3 regions of the Pandoraea pulmonicola genome follow, and region 2 is predicted to be linked to each of the others. Evidence: predicted binding sites of a transcription regulator. Region 2 holds the regulator's gene; each other region holds the start of a gene.
The links. Region 2 encodes sigma-54, which starts transcription at its own class of promoters, with help from an activator protein. Its sites were predicted from a motif close to TGGCANGNAANCTGCTTT; they were not measured.
Positions count from the first base shown of each region.

Region 1 (7,889 bases), 1.8 Mb from region 2:
AGGCCGGCTTTCACATTCGATCAAACCGTCGTGGCGCTGCACGAAAGACTGCGCCAGTGTGAGTCCCAGACCGCTTCCCCCGTCGCGCCCGGAGACGAGCGGATAGAAGATGCGGTCACGAATGTCAGCGGGAATGCCGGGCCCGTTGTCGATCACATGCAATTCCAATGCCAGCTTGTGCAGACGTTTGGCAATCGTGATCTTTCGCGCCACTCGCGTGCGCAGCACGATGCGCGCGTCGCCACGCGCGATCTGCTCGCGCAGCGCCTCGGCACCGTTGCGCACGATGTTGAGCAGCGCCTGTATGAGTTGCTCCTTGTCGCCCCGGAAGTCCGGCAGGCTCACGTCGTAGTCGCGCTCGATCGACAGTCCCTGCGGAAACTCCGCGAGCACCACGGAACGCACGCGCTCGCACACTTCATGGATATTGACGTCCGTGGCGATGTACGGATGCCGGTGCGGCTCGAGCAGGCGGTCGACAAGGGTCTGCAGCCTGTCGGACTCCTTGATGATCACCTGCGTGTATTCACGCAACTCGCGCTGATCGAGCTCGAACTCGAGCAACTGGGCCGCGCCGCGAATCCCGCCTAGCGGGTTCTTGATCTCGTGCGCCAGGTTGCGAATGAGCTGCTTGTTCATCAACGCCTGATCGATGATGCGTTCTTCGCGCTCGTTCTTGAGCTTCTGCTCGTTCTCGATAAGCTCCACGATCACGAAGTCCGGCACCGCTTCCGGCGCAGCCACGATCGCGTGCGTGTGCAATGGCTCCTGCGCGGTGCGCTCGAGCACCAGATCGAGGCGTGTGGACTGGAAGTGATTACCGAGGAGCTCGGACATTGTCGACGCGAGCACTTCGCCGTTCGTGAACACGTCGTTCCACGTCATCTGCGAAAGCGAACGGCGCGAGAGCGCAAGCAGCGCTTCGGCCGCCGGATTGGCGAAGACGACGCGCAGCGTGTGCTTCTCCAGCACCAGCAACACGGTCGGCAAGGCTTCAAGGCCCGGGAGAATGCCGGTCGCGGCGAGGCGCGCTTCCCACAATTCGGTGGCATCGACGTCATCGGGGCCATCCGGCACGCTGGCGGCCGCGCTCTCACCGGACGCCGCCGGCACGCCGTGCCCGGCATTCCCCTTCTCACCCGCGCGAACACTTTTCATCAGGGATCCAGGCAATAGGTTCATGAAGGGCTACGAGGTGAAGATGCGCCGCGGATAAAAAAGGGGGACGGCCGCGGCCATCCCCCCGTGCTTGTCGAGCATGACGGTCGGCCGCTGGCGTTCCGTCATGCCGGCGCATTCCCTGCGCAGCGATTCGATTACAGCGAGTAGTACAGCTCGAACTCGAGCGGGTGCGTGGTCATGGCCACACGACGCGCTTCGTCCGTCTTCAACGCGATGTACGAATCGAGCATGCCATCGGTGAACACGCCACCACGGGTCAGGAACTCGCGGTCTTCGTTCAGGTATCCCAGCGCCTGTTCGAGACTCGAGCACACGGTCGGGATCTTTGCGTCCTCTTCCGGCGGCAGGTCGTACAGGTTCTTGTCCGCAGCTTCGCCCGGGTGGATCTTGTTCTGCACGCCGTCCAGGCCAGCCATCAGCATGGCCGAGAAGGCCAGGTACGGGTTGGCCATCGGGTCCGGGAAGCGCGCTTCGATGCGGCGGCCCTTCGGGTTGGCAACGTACGGGATGCGGATCGAGGCCGAACGGTTGCGGGCCGAGTAGGCCAGCTTCACCGGGGCTTCGAAGTGCGGCACGAGGCGCTTGTACGAGTTCGTCGACGGGTTCGTGATCGCGTTAAGCGCACGAGCGTGCTTGATGATGCCGCCGATGTAGTACAGGGCGAACTCCGACAGACCGCCGTAGCCGTTACCGGCGAACAGGTTCTGGCCGTCCTTCCAGACCGACTGGTGGATGTGCATGCCCGAGCCGTTGTCGCCGACGACCGGCTTCGGCATGAACGTGGCCGTCTTGCCATAGCTGTGCGCCACGTTGTGCACGACGTACTTCAGGATCTGCGTCCAGTCGGCGCGCTCGACCAGTGTCGAGAACTTCGTGCCGATTTCGTTCTGGCCTTGCCCCGCCACTTCGTGATGGTGCACTTCGACCGGCACGCCCAGTTGCTCGAGCAACAGACACATTTCCGAGCGCATGTCCTGGAACGTGTCGACCGGCGCGACCGGGAAGTAGCCGCCCTTCGTGCCCGGACGGTGGCCGGTGTTGCCGCCGTCGAAGTCCTTCGACGACGACCACGGTGCCTCTTCCGAGTTGATCTTCACGAACGTGCCCGACATGTCCGTGTTCCACTGGACCGAGTCGAAAATGAAGAATTCCGGCTCCGGGCCGAAGAAGGCGGTGTCGCCCAGGCCCGTGCTCTTCAGATAGGCTTCGGCGCGCTTGGCGATCGAGCGCGGATCGCGATCGTAGCCCTTGCCGTCGGCCGGTTCGATCACGTCACAGGTCAGCACGAGCGTGCTTTCTTCGTAGAACGGGTCGATATAGGCAGTGTTGGCGTCCGGCACCAGCAGCATGTCCGAGGCTTCGATGCCCTTCCAGCCGGCGATCGACGAACCGTCGAACGCGTGGCCGCTCTCGAACTTGTCGGCGTCGAAGTGCGACACCGGCACCGAGACGTGTTGTTCCTTGCCGCGCGTATCGGTAAAGCGGAAGTCGACGAACTTGACGTCTTCTTCCTTAACCAGATTCATCACATCTGCCACAGATTTGCTCATGCTATCTCCCGAAAGATTCAATCTGGCGCTGCTGGCGCTCGTCGCCCGCATCGCCGCACCCTCTTTAACGAACTCCGTGTTCGGATTCGTCAGTAATAAGCAGGAAGCATGCCAGCGCCCCACCTGCTATTGAATATCGAATTCGCCGCGCCCCCACCCTCTGATTTCTAAGGAAATAGTCGTTCGGGTGCAGACTCGCTCGAATTCCCGGTTCACTGGCCGCAATTCTCCATTTCGGTGCATTCTTCACACGAATATCACTATTTTGGTGCATTTCGTGATTATGCACCTTTTGAGTGCTTTGAGTCGCAGTTCGTGAACCGGGATTGTGCACCGTCGCGCACCGTCCTGACGCCATTCGTTGCCAAAGTCGGATCCGTCCCGTTCGTCCGGAGTCCGCCGTATCGGGAAATGACCGGATGTCACGCAACGCGCATCTCGCACCGAGGGCACGCTAGAATGCAGGACAACCATCGACCAACGAGATCACAGCAATATGACAAGCGCCAAAGCCATTCTCGAGCAAGCCGCCCAACGCCGCGCCAGCGCGCAGCTCACCTATGCGGGCGCCGTGACGCCGGACGAGGCGCTCGCCCTGCTCAATGCCGACACCAGCGTGCGCCTGATCGACGTGCGCACGCGCGCGGAACTCGACTGGGTCGGTCGCCCGCAGGTGCCAGACGGTCAGTACGCGAACGTGGAATGGGTGCGCTACCCCGGCGGCGTGCCCAATGAACATTTCCTCGAGCAACTTGCCTCGCAGGCGAGGGACAAGAACACGCCATTGCTGTTCCTTTGCCGGAGTGCCGCGCGCTCGAAAGCCGCCGCCAAGGTCGCTTACGAGGCCGGCTACACGCAGTCGTTCGATATTCTCGAAGGCTTCGAAGGAGACAAGGACAGCGCCGGGCATCGCAAGCAGGTGAGCGGCTGGTGCTTCCGCGGCCTGCCGTGGATCGGCGCCTGAGCGGGATCGTTGACTTAATAAGCGCACGATGCCGCTGCGCTTCCCATACATGATGGATTGTCGTCAAAGCGAGGAGACGCCGAGATGGACTGGACGCATTTGCTGACTTTCGCCCTCGCCCTGCTCGTGGGGGCGGGTACGCCGGGGCCGGGTATCGCCGCGATCGTCGCGCGCGTGCTGGGCCGGGGAACGCAGGGCGCCGTCGCCTTCACCGCGGGAGTGGCCATCGGAGACGTCGTGTGGCTCACGCTCGCGGTGCTCGGGGTCGCGGCGCTGGCACACACGTTCTCAGGCGTGTTCCTCGCCATCAAGTATGCGGGGGCCGCCTATCTGCTCTATCTCGCGTGGAAGATGTGGCATGCGCCGGCGATTGCGCCGACCGAGCCGATGACCGCGGCGCCTCGCGAGCAATCGTGGCGTCTGTTTCTCGGCGGCCTGTCGGTCACGATGGGCAATCCGAAGGTCGTCGTGTTCTATTTCGCGCTGCTGCCCAACTTGCTCGACCTGCAGCGCGTGACCGCACTTGGCTATCTCGAAGTCGTCGGCGTCACGCTCGCAGTGCTCACACTCGTGTTCGGCACCTATATCGTGCTTGCCGCACGGGCACGACGGCTATTGAGCTCGGCACGCGCCGTGCGACGCCTCAACCGTGCCACCGGCACGGTCATGGCAGGGGCCGCCGTCGCGATCGCGACGCGCTGACCATCCACTCGGCGACGCTGTTGCCGGGCCAGCCGGCAATCTGCGAACATCACCTCCACGCCACCTCCGAGTGGCGTTTTTCTTGGTGACTCGTTCACGGCGATCAAGAGTCGTGCAACGCGACGATCAATAGCCAACCTGCATCACGCGCCGTTCTCCTCCCTCCCACTGTCTTTCCTCGCGCCTCGCCGCAGCATGGGACTCCCTCACCGATTGTTGCGATTCGCGTAAGTATCTATTGGCTCAATTGCCGTTTTTCCGCAATAGCCCGACGCATACACTGCCTTCAACGGTCGCGCACAACGCATACCGGGAGCCCTCGGCACCGATGCATTGCCCGCCCCCGCAACACAGAAGAACAGGAGTTATCGTCATGAATCGCAAGCTCATCGCTTCGGCCCTGATGTCCGCCATGCTGGCCACCGCCGCCGGGTCCGTTTTCGCGCAAGCCGGGCGCACCAGCGACGCCTATCCCGACGGTTCGCAATTCGCCTGGGTTCCGCAAACCTCGCAGCTCACGCGCGAGCAAGTGAAGCAGGAACTCGCCGATGCCCGCGCGCAAGGATTGATCCCGCAGAACGACTATGAGTATCCGGCCCTCGTCACCTTCAAGAACAACGCGCCGGGCAAGCCCCGCGCACAGGTCTACGAAGAACTCGTGCAGGCGCGTCGGAACGGCGAGATGAAATACTCTAACCCGTGAGATCGCGCCGCCGCATGACGCAGGACTCATCACGCATGCGGCCGTCGCGCCGTGCACCGTGAGACACGCAGCGCGTCGACAGCATCGATCACGCGTTGCCAACGATTCGTGTCGCTTCCCGCGGCGTCCCTGACGCGAATCGCACCGCCCCTCGCCGTGTTGCCCGCAGTCCGGCAGCGCGGCGTGACGCACGCAGGTGGGGAGGCATCGCCCGCCTGCGCTGCGTCACCTCGTATCGTCCCGCCGACAGGCGCGCGCCCACGCCTTATCGGACAACCGTGCTGTGCGCCGGCCCCGTTCACTTCCCCTCGGGTCCGACAGACAACAACGGTTTGTCTCGGGCGCATCTCCTGTCGCCATGCGTTCCCCGTCATCGCATGGGACTTTCGCCCGCTCCTCGCCCAGGGAGCGGGCTCTTTTCATTTCACGACGACGCCAGCATCGCGTTTCGCTCGCCAGCGCGCGCCATGGCCTTTCCCGTTGCCAAGTCGATGCGCTTGGAGCTTGGCAACAGGCATTTTTCGTAGAGGCTCGCAGGCTGCGTGCTACCATGCAGCCGTTTCAATTTGCATAGACAGGATCATCCGGTGAGTCAGATCGAATTCGATATCGAGTGGACCGAGCGCGCAGCAAAGAAGGCCGAACGTCTCGTCCCCAAGGGCACCCCTCTCGCGTTGCCGCCGATCGAATGCATGCCGGCCGAAGGCGATGTGCTGTTCCTCGGCCAGGGCGACAAGAAGCAACCGTTCATCGTGGTGGAACGTCAGTACCATCACGAAGGCGAAGACGCCTGGACGATCATCCTCATTCTCGATCTGCCTGAATGACGACGGCTCGATGATGGCGAGTCGTACGTGACGTTTCGCGGGCCTGAACAGCGCGAATTCGGACACGTCACATAGCAGCACCGCACGGCGCGGCCACTGGGGAAATCCCGGTTGCCGCGCCGCTTTGCTTGGAAAGGGCCGTTTTCTATACTTGAAGCGCGTTCAAACTCGCGCGATAGCGGCAGGGAGATCGGCCATGATCATGCCCCACCTTTCCAACGCTCAACTCGTCAGCATGTTCGCGCTAGCGGCGTTCGGTGCGATCGTCGTCGGCGCCATGCCCTGCAAGGGAGCGATTCGAATGTGCTGGCGCTCGCTGTTGGTCGTCGTCGGTGCGGTACTCGCCGTGCTGGCGTTCGAACTCGTTCCGCTGCTCGCCTAAGGCTTTTTTGCGGATTTTCACCGTCAAGGGTTGACCCCATGCGTAAGAGCCGATATTATCTCGGTCTCGTTGGGGCGTTAGCTCAGTTGGTAGAGCAGCGGACTCTTAATCCGTAGGTCGAGTGTTCGAGTCACTCACGCCCCACCAAACGAATTCTGAAAAAGGCTGCTGCGCCGTGCAGCCTTTTTTATTCCCGGTTGCATCGGGGCGTTAGCTCAGTTGGTAGAGCAGCGGACTCTTAATCCGTAGGTCGAGTGTTCGAGTCACTCACGCCCCACCAGGCAATCTCAGAAAAGGCTGCACCGCGCAGCCTTTTTTGTTCCCGGTAGCACCGGGGCGTTAGCTCAGTTGGTAGAGCAGCGGACTCTTAATCCGTAGGTCGAGTGTTCGAGTCACTCACGCCCCACCAGAGGTAAAGCAAGGGCCGCACGATGTGCGGCCCTTGTTGTTTCCGCTGCATTTTCCGATTCATTTTCCTCCTCGATTTCCGCTTCGGCATTTGTGCTCGGCCTTTCCGTCCGGCTCGTTCTTTCGCTCGCCCCGCCTGCCACGCCCCGACACGATGCCGCCTCCGCCGCACTGTCGTCCAATTCCTACAGCCGATTCAGCCGCGACCGATAGTCCGACTATCTGGCGCTCGCTAAGCTGGATTCATGCCGGCCCATGCCCCCACAGCCGGCCCTCGCAACAGGAGGCTCATCATGAAAGCGACGAAGACGATTCTCGCGGTCATTACCGCGCTCGTCATGGGTTCGTCCATCTTCGGCTGCACGCTTGGCGGCGCCGCGGCGGGCGGCTATCTCGGCCATGAAGCCACCGGCGGCAGCACCGCAGGCACCATCGGAGGTGCCGTCGTCGGCGGTGTGATCGGCCACGAACTGGGCAAGTAAGCCCAACCCCACAGCGCGGCGCGAACGCATTGTTCGCGCCGTCAGCGCCATCATCTCCCCACGATGTACAGCGGGCAGTTGGGACCGTACCCGTACATGATCAGCACGTCGCCTGTGATCGTGTCCCCCGCCGCCCTCGCGTGCGCCACGCTCTCGTAACGCTTCGCCTGCGTCGTGCAGACGACGTAATGCCGCAACCCGCCCTTCGGCGTTCCGTCGTCCCGGCCAAGAAACGCCGCCTGCCGCACACTCCACACGAAGTGCCCTTCGCATTTCGCGAATTCCGGCGGTCGCTGCACCGTCGGGTCCTCTTTCTGCGACGGATCGCCCGCCTTGTGCAGACGCATCTGCCTTTTGATTGCCGCGTCCGACCAACGTCCCATTCCAATGTCCCTGCCCTTGCCTTTTGCCATGGTTTCCTCCGAGTGATCGCCCCTGCGGCACTGCGCGCGCGGGCACTCCGATAATGGTGAACAATAACGGGGTGAATGGGATTGGGGAGTGTCCGATATGCGATGCCACACCCCACGACGACGCTTCACGGGAACCGAAACTCGCAGGTCGTCATGCAAAGGACACCAAATCACGCACTGCGCATGCAGAAGTCCGCGGTCGACGTAGATCGCTCGCTCACCTCGCACACTTCGATGCGCCGCACCATGCAATATGACGTGCGCCGCAGGACACGA
Region 1 is NZ_CP010310.2:2,430,747-2,438,635, reverse strand. It holds gene glnL (nitrogen regulation protein NR(II)) at 1-1,077, opposite strand, end outside; gene glnA (type I glutamate--ammonia ligase) at 1,317-2,732, opposite strand; gene RO07_RS10760 (rhodanese-like domain-containing protein) at 3,229-3,696, shown strand; gene RO07_RS10755 (LysE family translocator) at 3,781-4,398, shown strand; gene RO07_RS10750 (DUF4148 domain-containing protein) at 4,772-5,101, shown strand; gene RO07_RS10745 (hypothetical protein) at 5,689-5,928, shown strand; gene RO07_RS10740 (hypothetical protein) at 6,125-6,310, shown strand; tRNA gene RO07_RS10735 (tRNA-Lys) at 6,382-6,457, shown strand; tRNA gene RO07_RS10730 (tRNA-Lys) at 6,515-6,590, shown strand; tRNA gene RO07_RS10725 (tRNA-Lys) at 6,644-6,719, shown strand; gene RO07_RS10720 (glycine zipper 2TM domain-containing protein) at 7,012-7,200, shown strand; gene RO07_RS10715 (hypothetical protein) at 7,251-7,613, opposite strand.
Region 1: a site for sigma-54 is predicted at 2,829-2,846, ahead of glnA (type I glutamate--ammonia ligase). Genes of this name have one in related genera too.

Region 2 (7,889 bases):
CTCTGCGTGGCGATCCTGGTCATCTGCAACGACTGCATCATCCATTCGTTCGCGACGAAGCGCAGCGCGATGCGATCGGCATTGATGATCAGGAACGGCGCGCACAGCATCGACAGCAGCATGCCCGCGAGCACCGCCTGCGACAGCGACGGGTCCAGCAGATGCCGGTCGATGACCAGATTGAGCAGCACGAAACCGAATTCGCCGGCCTGCGCGAGGCCCAACCCGGTACGGATGGCCGTGCCCGGCGGACTGCCGAACACGCGCGCCAGACCGGCGATGAGCGTGAACTTGACCAGCAGCGGGCCGACGAAGAAGAGCAGCACGAGCAGCGGCTGCTTCATCACGATGGCCGGGTCGAGCAGCATGCCCGTGGTGATGAAGAAGAGGCCGAGCAGCACGTCGCGAAACGGCTTGATGTCGTCTTCCACCTGGTGCCGGTACGGGGTCTCGGCGATCAGCATGCCGGCGATGAACGCGCCGAGCGCCATCGACAGGCCGAGGTGTTCGGTGATGTAGGCGAGCCCCAGCGTGAGCAGCAGCAGGTTGAGCATGAAGAGCTCTTGCGAGCGCCGTGCCGCGACCACGTGGAACCATCGTCCGACGAGCTTCTGCCCGAGCCAGAGCAGGAGCGCGAGCGCGCCGGTGATCTTGAGCGCCGCCAGCGACAGCGCCAGCACGAGCGCCTTCGAGTTGCCACCCAACGCGGAGATCACGATGAGCAGCGGCACCACCGCGAGATCCTGGAACAACAGCACGCCCATGATGTTGCGGCCGTGCTCGGTCTCCAGTTCGAGCCGCTCGGCGAGCATCTTGGTGACGATCGCGGTGGAGGACATCGCGAGCGCGCCGCCGAGCGCCACCGACGCCTGCCACGAGAACGCCCAGAACAGGTTGGCGAACGCCCCCAGCCCGACCGCGACGAGCAGGGTTCCCAGCACCTGGGACACGCCCAGCCCGAGCACGATGCGTCGCATGCTCTTCAATTTGGGTAGCGAGAACTCGATGCCGATCGAGAACATCAGGAACACGACGCCGAATTCCGCCAGGTACTGCACGCGTTGCGAGTCGGCGGCCAGACCCAGCGCGTGCGGGCCGATCACGATGCCGACGCTCAGGTAGCCGAGCATCGGCGGCAGGTGCAGCATGCGGAACAGCACCACCCCGAGGCAGGCGGCAAACAGCAGGACGAGAGTGAGTTCGAGCGGCGATGCCATCAGCTAAGGTGGTTTTCCAGAAAGAGAAGCGCGAAACCTGTCATGACCGGATGTCACGCAAGTGCCGTGCCAGTTTGCGTCCGAGCGACGGCCTCCGTTGGGAAACCGGGCGCTATCCGAACCTGCGGGGACCGCGTCCGATGCGCGCGGGGCCAGGCCTGGCGCGGCTGCACCTCGGCGCCGCAGCTGTTTTGATATACTCCGCGCATGATAGCGAAAATCAATCCAGGCCGGGCACTCGAGGTCGCCCGGGAGGTGTTGCGCACGGAAGCCGACGCCATCGAACGCGTCTCCGCGCACCTCGACGATAGCTTCTTCGAAGCCGTCTCGCTGCTGCTCGGCTGCCGCGGACGCGTCGTCGTCACCGGGATGGGCAAATCGGGCCACATCGGCCGCAAACTGGCTGCCACGTTCGCCAGCACCGGCACGCCGTCGTTCTTCGTTCACCCCGCCGAAGCCAGCCACGGCGATCTGGGCATGATCACGGCCGACGACATCGTCGTCGCCCTGTCCAACTCCGGCGAAACCGGTGAAATCGTCAGCATTCTGCCGATGATCAAGCGCCTCGGCGCGAAGCTCATCGCCATGACCGGCAACGCCGCGTCGAGCCTCGGACGTCTGTCCGACGTGCACCTGGACGCGCGCGTCGACAGGGAAGCCTGCCCGCTCGGCCTCGCGCCGACGGCCAGCACCACGGCCGCCCTCGCGCTTGGCGATGCGCTGGCCGTCGCCCTGCTCGACGCCCGCGGCTTCGGCGCCGAGGACTTCGCCCGCTCGCACCCGGGCGGTGCGCTCGGACGCCGCCTGCTGACTTTCGTGCGCGACGTGATGCGCACCGGCGAGCGGATTCCGCGCGTGCGCTCGAATGCGACCCTCTCCGAGGCCCTGCTCGAGATGACCGCCAAGGGACTCGGCATGACGGCGATCGTCGATGCCGACGATCAGGTCGTGGGCATCTTCACCGACGGCGACCTGCGCCGCCTGTTCAAGCGCACGCTCGATTTCAGCACGCTCACGCTGGCCGAGGTGATGAAGGTCGGCCCTCGCACCATCGGCCCCGACCACCTCGCGGCAGAGGCCGCCGAGTTGATGGAGCGCTTCGGCATCACACAACTGCTCGTCACCGAGAACGGCCGTCTCGTCGGTGCGCTGAACGTCCACGACCTGTTCGCCGCGAAGGTCGTGTGAGTCCCCGCCCCTTGCCCCCTGCTTCTTGCCGATGAGTCAGCCCAGCAACACCCCATTCGCTCACTTCGATGTCGCCGACGCGATGGCGCGCGCCGCACGTCTGCGCGTGATGATTTTCGACGTCGACGGCGTGCTCACCGACGGCGGCCTGCGTTACGGCCCCGCCGGCGAACTCATCAAGACGTTCGATTCGCTCGACGGCCACGGCCTGAAGCTGCTCGCCGAGGTGGGCATCGTCACGGCGATCATTACCGGGCGTCAGTCCGATATCGTCGCCAAGCGCGCGGCCGATCTGCGCGTCGCCCACGTGTATCAGGGCGTGCATGACAAGCGCGAAGCGTTCGAGGATCTCCGCGCCAAGGTCTCGGCGTCGGCCGAGGAGTGCGGCCACATCGGCGACGACTGGCCCGATCTGCCCGTGCTCACGCGCGTCGGCTTCGCGGCCTGCCCGGCCAACGCCCACGTCGAAGTGAAGGCCCGCGCCCACTGGATCGCCGCGGCACGCGGCGGCGAAGGCGCCGTGCGCGAACTGTGCGACTTCGTCCTGCGTGCGCAGGGACGTTACGACGCCCTGCTCGCCGAAGCCCTTGCCTGACGCCACGAGGTAGCCGACCCGCTCATGGCCATTCAACGCGTCTCCCCCGCCTCCCTGATCGCGATCGCCCTGCTCGCCTGCCTCGCGGCCGGCACGTACTGGCTCGTGCAACGCACGCTGCCGTCGGGCGCCGACCGTACGCCGTACGTGAAGCAGCACATCCCCGACTACTACGCCGACGACATGGTGATCTCCATGCTCTCGGCGAGCGGACAGACGCAGTACCGCGTCAACGCCGTGCACATGACGCACTTCGAGGACGATCAGACCACTGCCATGACGCTGCCCGCCGTGCGCGCGTTCACGCCCGAGCAGCCGGAGGTGACGGCCACGGGCAAGCGCGGCACGCTCAATGCCGACATGTCCGTCGTCGACCTGTACGACGACGCTGTCGTGGTGCGTCAGCCGGGCCCCCGCGATCCGGAAATGCGCGCGCTGTCCGAGCACTTCCAGGTGCTCGTGAACGAGGACATCGTGCGCACGGAGAAGCCCGTCCAGCTCTATCGTGGCGCCTCCGTCATGTATGGCGACGGCATGATTTTCAATAACATCACGCGGGCCGTACAATTGCTCGGCAATGTCCACGGCACCATCCAGCCGGCGGAATTGAGCAACAAACGCCCGGCACCGCCCGCCGCCGCGCCAGGCGCGGCTCCCCAGACCAAACAGGGCCCCAAGACCCCATGATCGATCGCCGCAACCTGCGACCTGCATCCCTATCGCTGCGTGCCCTGCGCGCGGCGGCCGCCGCTTTCGCCGCGCTCGCCGTGTTCGGTGCGCTGACCGCGCCGCTCGCACACGCCGAGCGCGCCGACCGCGACAAGCCGATCAACGTCGAGTCGGAACACATGAGCTATGACGACCTCAAGCAGGTCAACATCTTCACCGGCAACGTGACGATGACCAAGGGGACGATCCTCCTCAAGGCCGATCGCGTCGAAGTGAGTCAGGATCCGGAGGGCTATCAGTACGCCACCGCGTACTACAAGCCGGGCGGCCCGCTCGCCTACATGCGTCAGAAGCGCGACGGCGTGGACGAGTACATCGACGGCTGGGGCCAGACGATCTATTACAACGGCAAGACCGAAGTCGCCACGCTCACCACGCAGGCCACGCTCAAGCGTCTGGCCGGCGGCACGCGCGTGCTCGACGAGATCCACGGCAGCGTGATCACGTACGACACGTACAACGAGGTCTACACTGCCAACAGCGGCACCGATCAGGTCAACGCCAACAATCCGAACGGCCGGGTGCGCGCCACGCTCGCGCCGCGCAATGCCACCGGAGCCAACCAGGCGCAGCCGGGCGGTGCAAGCAAGCCCGCCGCGGCGCCGAAAGGCGATCTGCCGCCGCTGTCTCCCTCCAAAAGCATCGGGAATCCGCGTGAGTAATCCTGCCAACAACGCCTCCAGCGGCATCAATCCGGGCGCCGGTCCGTCGGGCAAGCCGAGCGCGCTCGTCGTGCGCTCGCTCAAGAAGCAATATGGCGCGCGTACCGTCGTCAAGGACGTCTCGCTCGACGTGAAGAGCGGTGAAGTCGTCGGTCTGCTCGGGCCGAACGGCGCGGGCAAAACGACGTCGTTCTACATGATCGTGGGTCTCGTGCCCGCCGACGACGGTGAAATCCAGCTCGACGGCAGCCTCATCAGCGAACTCCCGATTCACGAGCGCGCCCGCATGGGGGTCTCGTATCTGCCGCAGGAAGCGTCGGTTTTCCGCAAACTCACGGTCGAGGACAACATCCGCGCCGTGCTCGAACTGCAACTCGACGCCAACGGCAAGCCGCTCAAGCGCGAGGAGATCGAGCGACGCATCGAGGCGCTGCTCGACGAACTGCAGGTGAGCCATCTGCGCGAGAATCCGGCCATGTCGCTCTCGGGCGGCGAACGCCGTCGCGTGGAAATCGCCCGCGCGCTGGCCACGCAACCGCGCTTCATCCTGCTCGATGAACCGTTCGCCGGCGTGGACCCGATCGCCGTGCTGGAAATTCAGCGCATTGTGCGCTTTCTGAAAGACCGTGGCATCGGTGTCCTGATTACCGACCACAACGTGCGCGAGACGCTCGGCATCTGCGATCACGCCTACATCATCAGCGAAGGCTCCGTGCTCGCCGCAGGCACGCCCGACCAGATCGTGGCCGACGAAAGCGTTCGCCGTGTCTATCTCGGTGAAAATTTCCGGATGTAAAGGAAATTTTTCGCATGTAAACCCTGCCCTCGATAGGGCGCCGGGCCGGTTCCGTTGACGTGACAAAGCCTCTACAATGAAGGCGAGACACGCTATGAAACCGACCCTCCAACTTCGCACCTCGCAGCACCTGACCCTCACACCGCAGTTGCAGCAATCGATCCGGTTGTTGCAACTGTCGACGCTCGAACTCCAGCAGGAAGTCGAGCACGCCCTCACCCAGAACCCGATGCTCGAGCGAGAAGACGACTGGCTCGCGGGCTCGGTGCGCGTGGGCACGGACGGGTCGCTGCGCAACGAACGGAGCACCTCGGTCAGCAGCAACGATCGTTCCGAAGCCGCCAATGGTCACGACGACGCCCGCGAACTCGACGGCGAAACGCGCTTCGACGACAACGCGGGCGACAATGGCAGCGACTGGAGCCTGAACGACTTCGCCCGCACGGGCAGCGCTTCGGATGACGATGACAACGCGCGTCCGCAACTGCACGTCGACCATCCCAACCTGCGCGAGCACCTGCTGGCCCAGTTGCGCCTGACCAAGGCCAGCCCGCGTGATCGCGCGCTGGTGGAATTCCTCATCGAATCGCTCGACGAAGACGGCTATCTCGGGACCACGCTGGACGAAATTCAGGCGGAAATGCCCGAAGAACTGGCGCTGGAGACCGAGGAGATCAACGCCGCGCTCGCACTGCTGCAGAGCTTCGATCCGGCCGGCGTGGGCGCCCGCAGCCCCGCCGAGTGTCTGCGCCTGCAACTGCAGCGCTTGCCGGCCAGCGGCGTGCGCACGCTTTCGCTGCGCATCGTCTGCGACCATCTGGAACTGCTTGCCGCGCGCGATTACACGCGTCTGCGCCGCCTGCTGGGCGTGAGCGAGGACGCGCTGCGCGCCGCGCATCAACTGATCCGCTCGCTCGATCCGTTCCCGGGAGCCGCCTACGGCTCGCCACCCGCCGACTACGTGGTGCCGGACGTGCTGGTGCGCAGGCAGGGCAGCGGCTGGACCGCCGAGCTCAATCCCGAAGTCATGCCGCGTCTGCGCATCAACGAAATGTATGCGCGCATCCTGCGCAACAACCGCAACGACCCGGGCACCGGCAACCTCCAGCAGCAGCTCCAGGAAGCGCGCTGGCTCATCAAGAACATCCAGCAGCGGTTCGACACGATCCTGCGCGTCGCGCAGGCTATTGTCGAGCGTCAAAAGAACTTCTTCACGCATGGCGAAATCGGCATGCGGCCCTTGGTTTTGCGAGAGATTGCTGATACGCTGGGTTTACATGAATCCACGATTTCACGGGTGACAACGAGTAAGTACATGCTCACTCCATTTGGAACCTTCGAGCTCAAGTACTTCTTCGGGTCGCACGTGGCCACGGAAGCCGGAGGGGCTGCGTCGTCCACAGCCATCCGCGCCCTCATCAAGCAACTGATAGGAGCAGAAGACCCCCAGAGCCCCCTTTCCGACAGCCGTATCGCGGAACTGCTGGCAGAGCAAGGATTCGTGGTTGCGCGGCGCACCGTCGCGAAGTACCGCGAGGCCATGCGAATCCCCGCAGTGAACTTGCGCAAATCTTTGTAGGACAGTCCTGGTGCGCCATGTTGGCTCGCTGGGGCATCACGCCGCAGTGCGACATTGCGTCACGTCAATGGCTCGCACTCCCGCCAGCCAGCGTCGCTCGTGACGCGGCTTGCACTTCGGCATTTCAGCAAGGAGAGCAGCTATGAATCTGAAGATCAGTGGACACCATCTCGAGCTCACGCCGTCCCTGCGCGAATTCGTCGTCAACAAGCTTGAACGCGTGTTGCGGCATTTCGACCAGCTTATCGGCGCCGAGGTGATCCTCTCTGTCGACAAGACCAAGGAGAAGACCGGACGCCAGATTGCCAGCGTCACCGTGTATCTCAAGGGTAAGGAGATTTTCGTCGAGAAGTGTGACGAGAACATGTATGCCGCCATCGACAAGCTGATCGACATGCTCGACCGCAAGGTTATGCAATACAAGGACAAGGTGCAGGATCATGGCCGCGAAGCCCTCAAGCATCAACAGCCGCCGGAGGCGGAACCGCTCCAGTAACTCCTTTCCGGCGTGGTAGTCGCATCGACTGGCACTGACGCAAACCCGCACGGAACCACACGAGCGAATCTACGTCTGTCATAAATCTGGCATCACCCACCGCGGGGCCGTTGAACGGCCCCTTTTGTATGGGGCGACGCATCTGGCTTGACGCGGCTACGGGTGGTCTATAATGCGAGGTCAAATCGGGGGTTGGAGGGCGACTACGCGTGCGCCCGCATTACAAGATGAACCGTTTAGTCAAACTCTTACCTGCGTCCAATATCCTGCTTGGACTGTCCGTCACAAGCAAGAAGCGCGTCTTCGAGCAGGCAGGGCTCCTGTTCGAGAACAACGCCGGCCTGTCGCGCGCGCTCGTCACCGACAATCTGTTCGCACGCGAGCGGCTGGGTTCGACCGGTCTGGGAGAGGGCGTCGCCATTCCGCACGGCCGCATCAAGGGGCTCAAGCACCCGATGGCGGCCTTTGTGCGTCTGGACGACCCGATTCCGTTCGAGGCCCCCGACGGCCAGCCCGTTTCCCTGCTCTTCTTCCTGCTCGTGCCGGAACAGGCCACGCAGCAGCACCTCGAAATTCTGTCCGAAATCGCGCAGTTGCTCTCCGATCGCTCGATGCGCGAGACATTGA
Region 2 is NZ_CP010310.2:612,821-620,709, reverse strand. It holds gene RO07_RS02780 (monovalent cation:proton antiporter family protein) at 1-1,217, opposite strand, end outside; gene RO07_RS02775 (KpsF/GutQ family sugar-phosphate isomerase) at 1,425-2,405, shown strand; gene RO07_RS02770 (KdsC family phosphatase) at 2,437-3,000, shown strand; gene lptC (LPS export ABC transporter periplasmic protein LptC) at 3,025-3,687, shown strand; gene lptA (lipopolysaccharide transport periplasmic protein LptA) at 3,684-4,391, shown strand; gene lptB (LPS export ABC transporter ATP-binding protein) at 4,417-5,187, shown strand; gene RO07_RS02750 (RNA polymerase factor sigma-54) at 5,264-6,766, shown strand; gene hpf (ribosome hibernation-promoting factor, HPF/YfiA family) at 6,909-7,262, shown strand; gene ptsN (PTS IIA-like nitrogen regulatory protein PtsN) at 7,490-7,889, shown strand, end outside.

Region 3 (7,889 bases), 2.0 Mb from region 2:
GATGCACGGGCTGGTTGTCCTTGACTTCGACGTCGGTAATGAGACCGGAGACGTCGGGCGCAACCTGCACGATATCGGCGCGGATGCGACCGTCGCGGGTCCACGGCGCAACGGTGTAGTAGTCCCACAGATGCAGGAGCACGAAGACCGCGACGCAGGATACCGCGAGCGTCAGGACGACGGGACCGAGGGAGCGAAGTTTCAGTTTCATGGTTGGCAGGCCCGCGCGATGGCGACGATACCGCCCAGCGCGATGATGTACACAGCGAGGTTGAATAGCGAACGGTGCCAGACGAGCTTGTAGAAGCCCAGACGTGCGAGCACGAAGCGCAGCGCACCGGTCGCCACGAAGGCGACGACCATCAGCGCCAGCAGCATCGGCACGAACACGCCGTAGATATCGATCTCTCCGCTCATTGAGCACTCCGGGGTCGCGTGGCCGGGAACAGCGCGACGTGGATGTCCATGAGCGATGCGCGTGCACTGCGCGACGCCTGATCGCTATGGGCCACCAGCGAGCGCACCGCGCCCAGCAGTCTGTCTTGCAGCGCGGCGTCGGGTCGGCTCGCCGCCTCGTCGAGCCGCGCCTGATAGAAGCGCGCCACGTCGTTGAGCGCGGCCTCGACGGCGCTGCGCTGCGACGGATTCAGATGCGGCAGCTCGCGCTGCAGGGCGAGCGCCGAGAGTTCGACGCGCACTTCGGTGAAGCCATCGCTCGAGGTCTCGCTCTCGCTCGCCGCCAGACGCGGCACGAGTTGGCCGAGCCGGTCGAGCAAACGTGCACGCAGGCGTCCGTGCTCCGCGACCGAACGGCCGAGCGCGTTCCTCGCGATGTCGCGCCAGCTCGCGTGAATCAGGCGACGCATTGCCACGCGCGTGCCGAAGGGGCGCGTCTGCAAGGTCCACAGCAGGGCGAACAGCACGCCGGCCAGCCCGGCGATGTTGCTGTTGAAGAACGCGCTGAAGTCGGCGCTGTAGCCTCCCTGAATGCCGACGAAGCTCGCCGTGTTGACGGCCACGAGCATCGCCACCATCGTGAAGCGCGGCTGCGGAATGAGCGTGCCGAGCAACAGGTAGGGCACGGCGAAGAGAGAGACGAGCAGGCCGAAATCGTGGGCGTTCGTCAGGATGAAGAACACGTACACGGCGGCGAACACGACGCATACGGCCGTCGCCCAGAAGAACGAGCGGATGAAGGGCGCCGGTTCGTCCATCGCCGCGAAGAAGCAGCAGGCCACCGCGCCGAGCGACACGCCGGCCGCTCCGTCATTCCAGCCGGTGTAGATCCACGCCATGCCCATCAGGAACGTGCACAGCGCGGCCGAAACCGTTGAGAACAGCAACAGGCCGTGGTCGTAGTGACGTGCGCCGCCGAGTTCCCAGTACGGGAAGGCCGGTGACCATTCGGGGGCGCCGTCGGGCTGGCCGAAGCGGCGTTGCAGCGTCGCGCAGTCTTGCCAGAGCTGCACGAGCGAGCGCAGGCGATCCTCGGTGGCCGCGACCAGCGCGCCATACCAGTCGGATGCCTCGCCGGCCGCTTGCGGCGGGCTGAGCAGATGTGCCGGCGCGGGCGAGGGAGCGCCGCGCCGCAGCCATGCGACCACGTCGGCCATTTTCGCTGCGAGCGCGTCGGGCACGCCCTGCGGCTGCCGGCGCAGCGTCTGCACGAGCGACGCCACCGTCGAGAGCACCGGCATCATCATCGTCATGCGTCCGCGCAGTTCCTGCGCATCGCTCACGCGCGCCGACGTATCGGCGTCGTAGGAGAGCTGGCTGATCAACTGGTCGAGCGCCAGGATGTCGGCCGCCATGCGGTGGCGGCTCAGGTGGCGCGTCGCCTTGCCATCGGGGTCCGCCGAGAGCATGTCTGCAGTCCAGCGCGCGGCGTCGGTGAGCCAGCGCGCCGAGCGGTCGTGCAGCACCTTCGCCACACTCGTGGGCAGGACGACCGCGCCGACCACGCTCGCGCAGACGATGCCGAGAATGATCTCCTCCGAGCGCGCAATGGCGATGTCGAAGATGACGTCCGGCGTATTGACCGCGGGCAGGGCGATGAGCGGTAGCGTGTACGACGCGAGCAGGAACACGTAGCTGCGCGGCGAACGATGCAGCAGCGAGATGTAGAGCAGTGTGCCCGTCCACAGGCCCACGGCGGCCATCAACAGTTCGGGTGTATTGACGAGTGCCGGCACGAAGGCGATGGACGCGGCGGCGCCGAGCAGCGTGCCGAGCACGCGGTACAGCGCCTTGGAGCGGGTCGCGCCGGTGAGGGGGTGCGACACGATGTACACGGTGGCCATGGCCCAGTACGGGCGCGGCAGGCCGAGCGCGAGCGCGATGTACAGCGCCAGCATCGAGGCAACGAACGCCTTGATCGAGAAAATCCAGTCGCGGGAGGAAGGCCAGGTGAACACGGTTTTACTTCTTGGGAGGCTCCATCGCGAGGATGGTCGCATCCGGACCGGCCGCGCTGGAGAGGGCTTCGAATACGCGCAGCACCGCTTCGAAGTCCTCACGCGAGATGCTCGCGAAGACCTTCGCGCGCAACTGGCTGAGTTCGCTTTCGAGCTTTTCGGCGAGCGCCTCGCCGGCCTCCGTGAGCCGAAGGGCGTTGGCGCGCCGGTCGCTGGCGTCCACCTCGCGCCGCACGAGCCCGGCGGCGCACAACTGGTCGAGCAGCCGCACCAGCGAAGCGCCTTCGAGGCCGACGTATTCGGCGAGCTCGACCTGCCGCACCCCTTGGCCGAGCCGGCGGATGAACAGCAACGGGCCCGCGCTCGCCGCGGAAATGCCGTATTCGACGATGGCGCCCTGCGACAACTGGCGCCACTGTTTGCCTGCCAGCAGCAGGTGGCTCGTAAAGGCGAAGCGGAGCGATTCCAGGGAGGTCATGGAGAAAGATTATATGTTAACTAATAATTAGGATGCTAGTTAATAGGTTGTTGCGTGGGACGGCGGAATGCCAGGAGAGCCGCGGTCTGCACACTCGCAGGTAAGATGCGGAAATTCGGAAATTCAAATTTGGCGAGGGCCGTGGCGCGGGAGGCCGACGCCGCACCCCGCAACGGGGCTCGAGGAAGAGAGATGACATCGAAGGGACTGGATAGCGAATCGTTCGACCTGCTGCTCGCGACGGTGCAGCGCTTCATCCGCGAGCGGCTGGTGCCGGCGGAGAACGACGTCGAGGAGCACGACGACGTGCCCCCGGTCATCGTCGACGAGATGAAGAAAATGGGGCTGTTCGGCCTGTCGATCCCGGAGGAATACGGCGGCATCGGCCTGTCGATGGCGCAGGAGGTGCGCGTGGCCTACGAGTTCGGACAGACGTCGTTGGCGTTTCGCTCGGTATTCGGCACGAACGTCGGCATCGGGTCGCAGGGCATTCTGATCGACGGCACCGACGCGCAGAAGCGCGACCTGCTGCCGCGCGTGGCCAGCGGCGAGCTGATCATGTCGTTCGCGCTCACCGAGCCGGATGCCGGCTCGGATCCGGCGGCGCTCAAGACGCGCGCCGTGCTCGACGGCGATACCTATGTGATCGATGGCGTGAAGCGTTTCATCACCAACGCCCCACGCGCGGGCGCGTTCACGCTGATGGCGCGCACCGGTGGCGAAGGCGCGGGCGGCATCTCGGCCTTCGTCGTCCCGGCCGACACGCCTGGACTGTCGCTCGGCAAGCCGGACAGGAAGATGGGCCAGCGCGGCACGAAGACCTGCGACGTCATTCTCGACGGTGCGCGCGTGCCGGCCGCGAACATCATCGGCGGCGAAGCGGGCAAGGGCTTCAAGACGGCCATGAAGGTGCTCGACCGTGGGCGCCTGCACGTGGCGGCGCTCGCCTGCGGCATGGCGCAGCGCATTCTCGACGAGTCGGTCGCCTACGCGCGCGAGCGCAAGCAGTTCGGTCAGCGCATCGGCGACTTCCAGCTCGTGCAGGCGATGCTCGCCGACAGTCAGGCCGAACTCTATGCCGGCTGGTCGATGGTGCAGGACTGCGCGCAACGATACGACGCCCGGCCTGCAGGCAAGCGCGATGCCGACGTGAGCACGCGCGCGTCGTGCGCGAAGCTCTTCTGCACCGAGATGGTCGGACGTGTGGCCGACCGCGGCGTGCAGGTCCACGGAGGCGCCGGCTACATCAACGAGTACAAGGTCGAGCGCTTCTACCGCGACGTGCGCCTGCTGCGCCTGTACGAAGGCACCACGCAGATTCAGCAACTCATCATCGGCCGCGCGCTGATGCAGGCCGACTGACCGCCCACATCGGTGAGGTCGTGCCGCCAGCCCGCAGGCGCGATCCCGACGCGCGCGCCTGCGGCGCCTCCTTGTCTCCGACGCATCATCGTGGTGCGTCTGCGGCAACCTGCCCGGCGCCGTGCACTGCTGCGGTGCGGAAAATTCTCGTCAAATTTCGGATTCTCCCTACGGTTAATACACCGCTTCGGCCTTGTCTCATCACGCTTTTCCGGTAGTTCTGTCCGGCCTGGCACGCTTGTTGCGTTAGCGTAAAGGCCAGCGGCAAAGGCGTCGCCGGCAGCGAATTCAGGGGTGACGTCGGGGCGGGAGGCCTGCGACGTTCCCACAGGACAACGGCGTCCCTCCGTGCTTCGGCGCGGACGGACGCCGTTTTGCTTTCGGGCGCAGCAAGCATCGCAACAGGAGAAGACCGCATGCGCAAACCACGTCTGGTCGTCATCGGCAATGGCATGGCCGGCATCCGCACGCTCGAGGAGCTGCTGGAGATCGCGCCGAATCAGTACGACATCACCGTGTTCGGCGCCGAGCCGCATCCGAACTACAACCGCATCCTGCTCTCGCCGGTGCTGGCGGGGGAACAGTCGTTCGCCGACATCGTGCTCAACCCGCTCGACTGGTATGCGAGCCAGGGCATCACGCTGCATCTGGGCAAGGAAGTGACGCAGATCGATCGGCCCCGCCGTGTGGTGCGCTGCGCCGACGGCACCGAGGCACCGTACGACCGGCTGCTGATCGCCACCGGCTCGAGCCCGTTCATCCTGCCCGTGCCGGGCAAGGATCTGGACGGCGTGATCAGCTATCGCGACATTCGCGACACCGAGGTCATGATCGAGACGGCGCGCGTGAAGCGTCACGCGGTGGTGATCGGCGGCGGTCTGCTGGGGCTGGAAGCCGCCAACGGTCTCAAGCTGCGCGGCATGGACGTCACCGTCGTGCATCTGGCCGACACGCTGCTCGAACGCCAGCTCGACGGCACGGCCGGCAAACTCCTGCAGCAATCGCTCGAGGCGCGCGGCCTGACGTTTCGTCTGTCGCACCAGACGTCGGCCATTCTCGACGATGGTCACGGCCGCGTGAGCGGCGTGCGCTTCAGCAACGGCGAGGAAATCGCGGCCGACCTGGTCGTGATGGCCGCGGGGATCCGCCCGAACACCGCGCTCGCCGAAGCGGCGGGCCTCTATTGCTCGCGCGGCATCGTCGTGTCCGACACGTTGCAGACGTACGACCCGCGCATCTATGCCGTGGGCGAGTGTGTGAACCATCGCGGCGTGGCGTACGGTCTGGTCGCGCCGCTCTTCGAGCAGGCCAAGGTCTGCGCCAACCACCTCGCGCTCATGGGCATCGGCAGCTATCGCGGCTCGGTGCTCTCGACCAAGCTCAAGGTAACGGGTATCGACCTGTTCTCGGCCGGCGACTTCCTGGGCGGCGAAGGCACCGAAGAGATCGTGCTCTCCGACCCGGCCAGCGGCGTCTACAAGAAGCTGGTGATTCGAGACGACAAACTCGTCGGCGCGTGCCTGTATGGCGATACGGCCGACGGCGCGTGGTACTTCAAGCTGCTGCGCGAAGGGCGCACGTTGGGTGGGTTGCGCGAGCGCATCATGTTCGGCGAGTCGAGCGTGGGCGACGTCGGCACGCAAGGGCAGAACCGCGCGGCTGCGATGGCCGACACCGACGAGGTGTGCGGCTGCAATGGGGTGTGCAAGGGCGCCATCGTCAAGGCGATCACCGGGAAGGGCCTTTTTACGCTCGACGACGTGAAGAAGCACACCAAGGCCGCGAGCTCCTGCGGCTCGTGCGCCGGCCTGTGCGAGCAGATTCTGATGAGTACGCTCGGCTCGACCTACGACGCCACCCCGAAGGAGAAGGCGGTGTGCGGCTGCACCGATCTCTCGCATGCCGACGTGCGGCGCGCCGTTCGCGAGCACCATCTGGTCACGCATCGGGCCGCCTTCGACTTCCTCGAATGGCGCACGCCGAACGGTTGCGCGACGTGCCGCCCGGCGCTGAACTACTACATGCTGAGCACGTGGCCGAAGGAAGCGGTGGACGACCCGCAAAGCCGCTTCGTCAACGAGCGCGTGCACGCCAACATCCAGAAGGACAACACGTTCTCGGTCGTGCCGCAGATGAAGGGCGGCGTGACGAACCCGAGCGAGCTGCGGCGCATCGCCGACGTGGCCGACAAATATCGGATTCCGATGGTCAAGGTCACCGGCGGTCAGCGCATCGACCTGCTGGGCGTGAAGAAGGAGGATCTGGTCAACGTGTGGCGCGATCTGGGCATGTCGTCGGGACACGCCTACGGCAAGTCGATCCGTACGGTGAAGACGTGCGTGGGCAGCGAGTTCTGCCGCTTCGGCACGCAGAACAGCACGCAGATGGGCATCGACCTGGAGACGATGCTCGCCAACATGTGGTCGCCGCACAAGGTCAAGCTCGCCGTGTCGGGGTGTCCGCGCAACTGTGCCGAAGCCGGCATCAAGGACGTCGGCGTGATCGCCGTGGACTCGGGCTGGGAGCTGTATGTCGGCGGCAACGGCGGCATCAAGACCGAAGTGGCGCAGTTTCTCGCGAAGGTAAAGACGGCCGACGAGGTCAAGGAGTACACCGGCGCCTTCCTGCAGCTCTATCGCGAGGAGGCGTACTACCTGGATCGCACGGTGCACTACATCGAGCGCGTGGGACTCGACTACGTGAAGCAGCGAGTGGTGGCCGACGCCGCCAACCGTCGTGCCCTCTACGAAAGGCTGCTCTACTCCCTCGAAGGCCTGCCCGATCCGTGGCAGGCGCGCATCGACGGCGCACAAGCCAATGAATATCGTCCGCTCGCGCCCCTGCACGCGGAGCCCGCTAACGTCTGAAGGAAACTGCCATGACGCCATCCGAACCGATCTGGCTGCACGTGTGCGACATCGACGCGATCCCGCGACTGGGCTCGCGCGTCATGCCGCATGCTGGTGGCGACATCGCGCTGTTCCGCACCGAAGGCGACAAGGTCTTCGCGCTGCGCGACAAGTGCCCGCACAAGGGCGGCGCGCTCTCGCAGGGCATCGTGCACGGCGAGCGGGTGACGTGCCCGCTGCACGCCTGGAACATCGAGCTGGCGACCGGGCAGGCGTGTGCGCCGGACGTCGGTTGCGCGCAGCGCTTCCCCGTGCGGATCGAGGCGGGTGAGGTGTATCTGTCGGTGGACGACGCGGCGCCCGGCGTGGCGGTCGAGTCGGCCGCCGCCGCGTGATGTTGCCGCCGTTGCCAACGTCGCCAACGCCCTTGCTACTGCCGGAGCACCCCATGAACACCATCACGCAAACCACCTGCTGCTACTGCGGCGTCGGTTGCGGCATGCTCGTCGAGAGCGATGGCGAGCGCATCGTCGGCGTGCGTGGCGATCCGGCGCATCCGGCCAATCGAGGGCGTCTGTGCAGCAAGGGCATGACATTGCCGATGACGGCGCGGTCGTTGACCGGCCGCGTGCTCATGCCCGAAATGCGTGCCACGCGCGATGTCGGGCGAGCCCCCGTTGCGTGGGACGACGCACTCGACATGGTGGCGTCGCGCCTTGCCGACGTCATCCGCCGCCATGGGCCCGACGCCGTGGCGTTCTATGTCTCGGGGCAACTGCTCACCGA
Region 3 is NZ_CP010310.2:4,476,258-4,484,146, reverse strand. It holds gene RO07_RS19125 (efflux RND transporter periplasmic adaptor subunit) at 1-211, opposite strand, end outside; gene RO07_RS19120 (DUF1656 domain-containing protein) at 208-417, opposite strand; gene RO07_RS19115 (FUSC family protein) at 414-2,414, opposite strand; gene RO07_RS19110 (MarR family winged helix-turn-helix transcriptional regulator) at 2,419-2,892, opposite strand; gene RO07_RS19105 (acyl-CoA dehydrogenase family protein) at 3,085-4,254, shown strand; gene nirB (nitrite reductase large subunit NirB) at 4,671-7,121, shown strand; gene nirD (nitrite reductase small subunit NirD) at 7,133-7,498, shown strand; gene RO07_RS19090 (nitrate reductase) at 7,552-7,889, shown strand, end outside.
Region 3: a site for sigma-54 is predicted at 4,485-4,502, ahead of nirB (nitrite reductase large subunit NirB). Genes of this name have one in related genera too.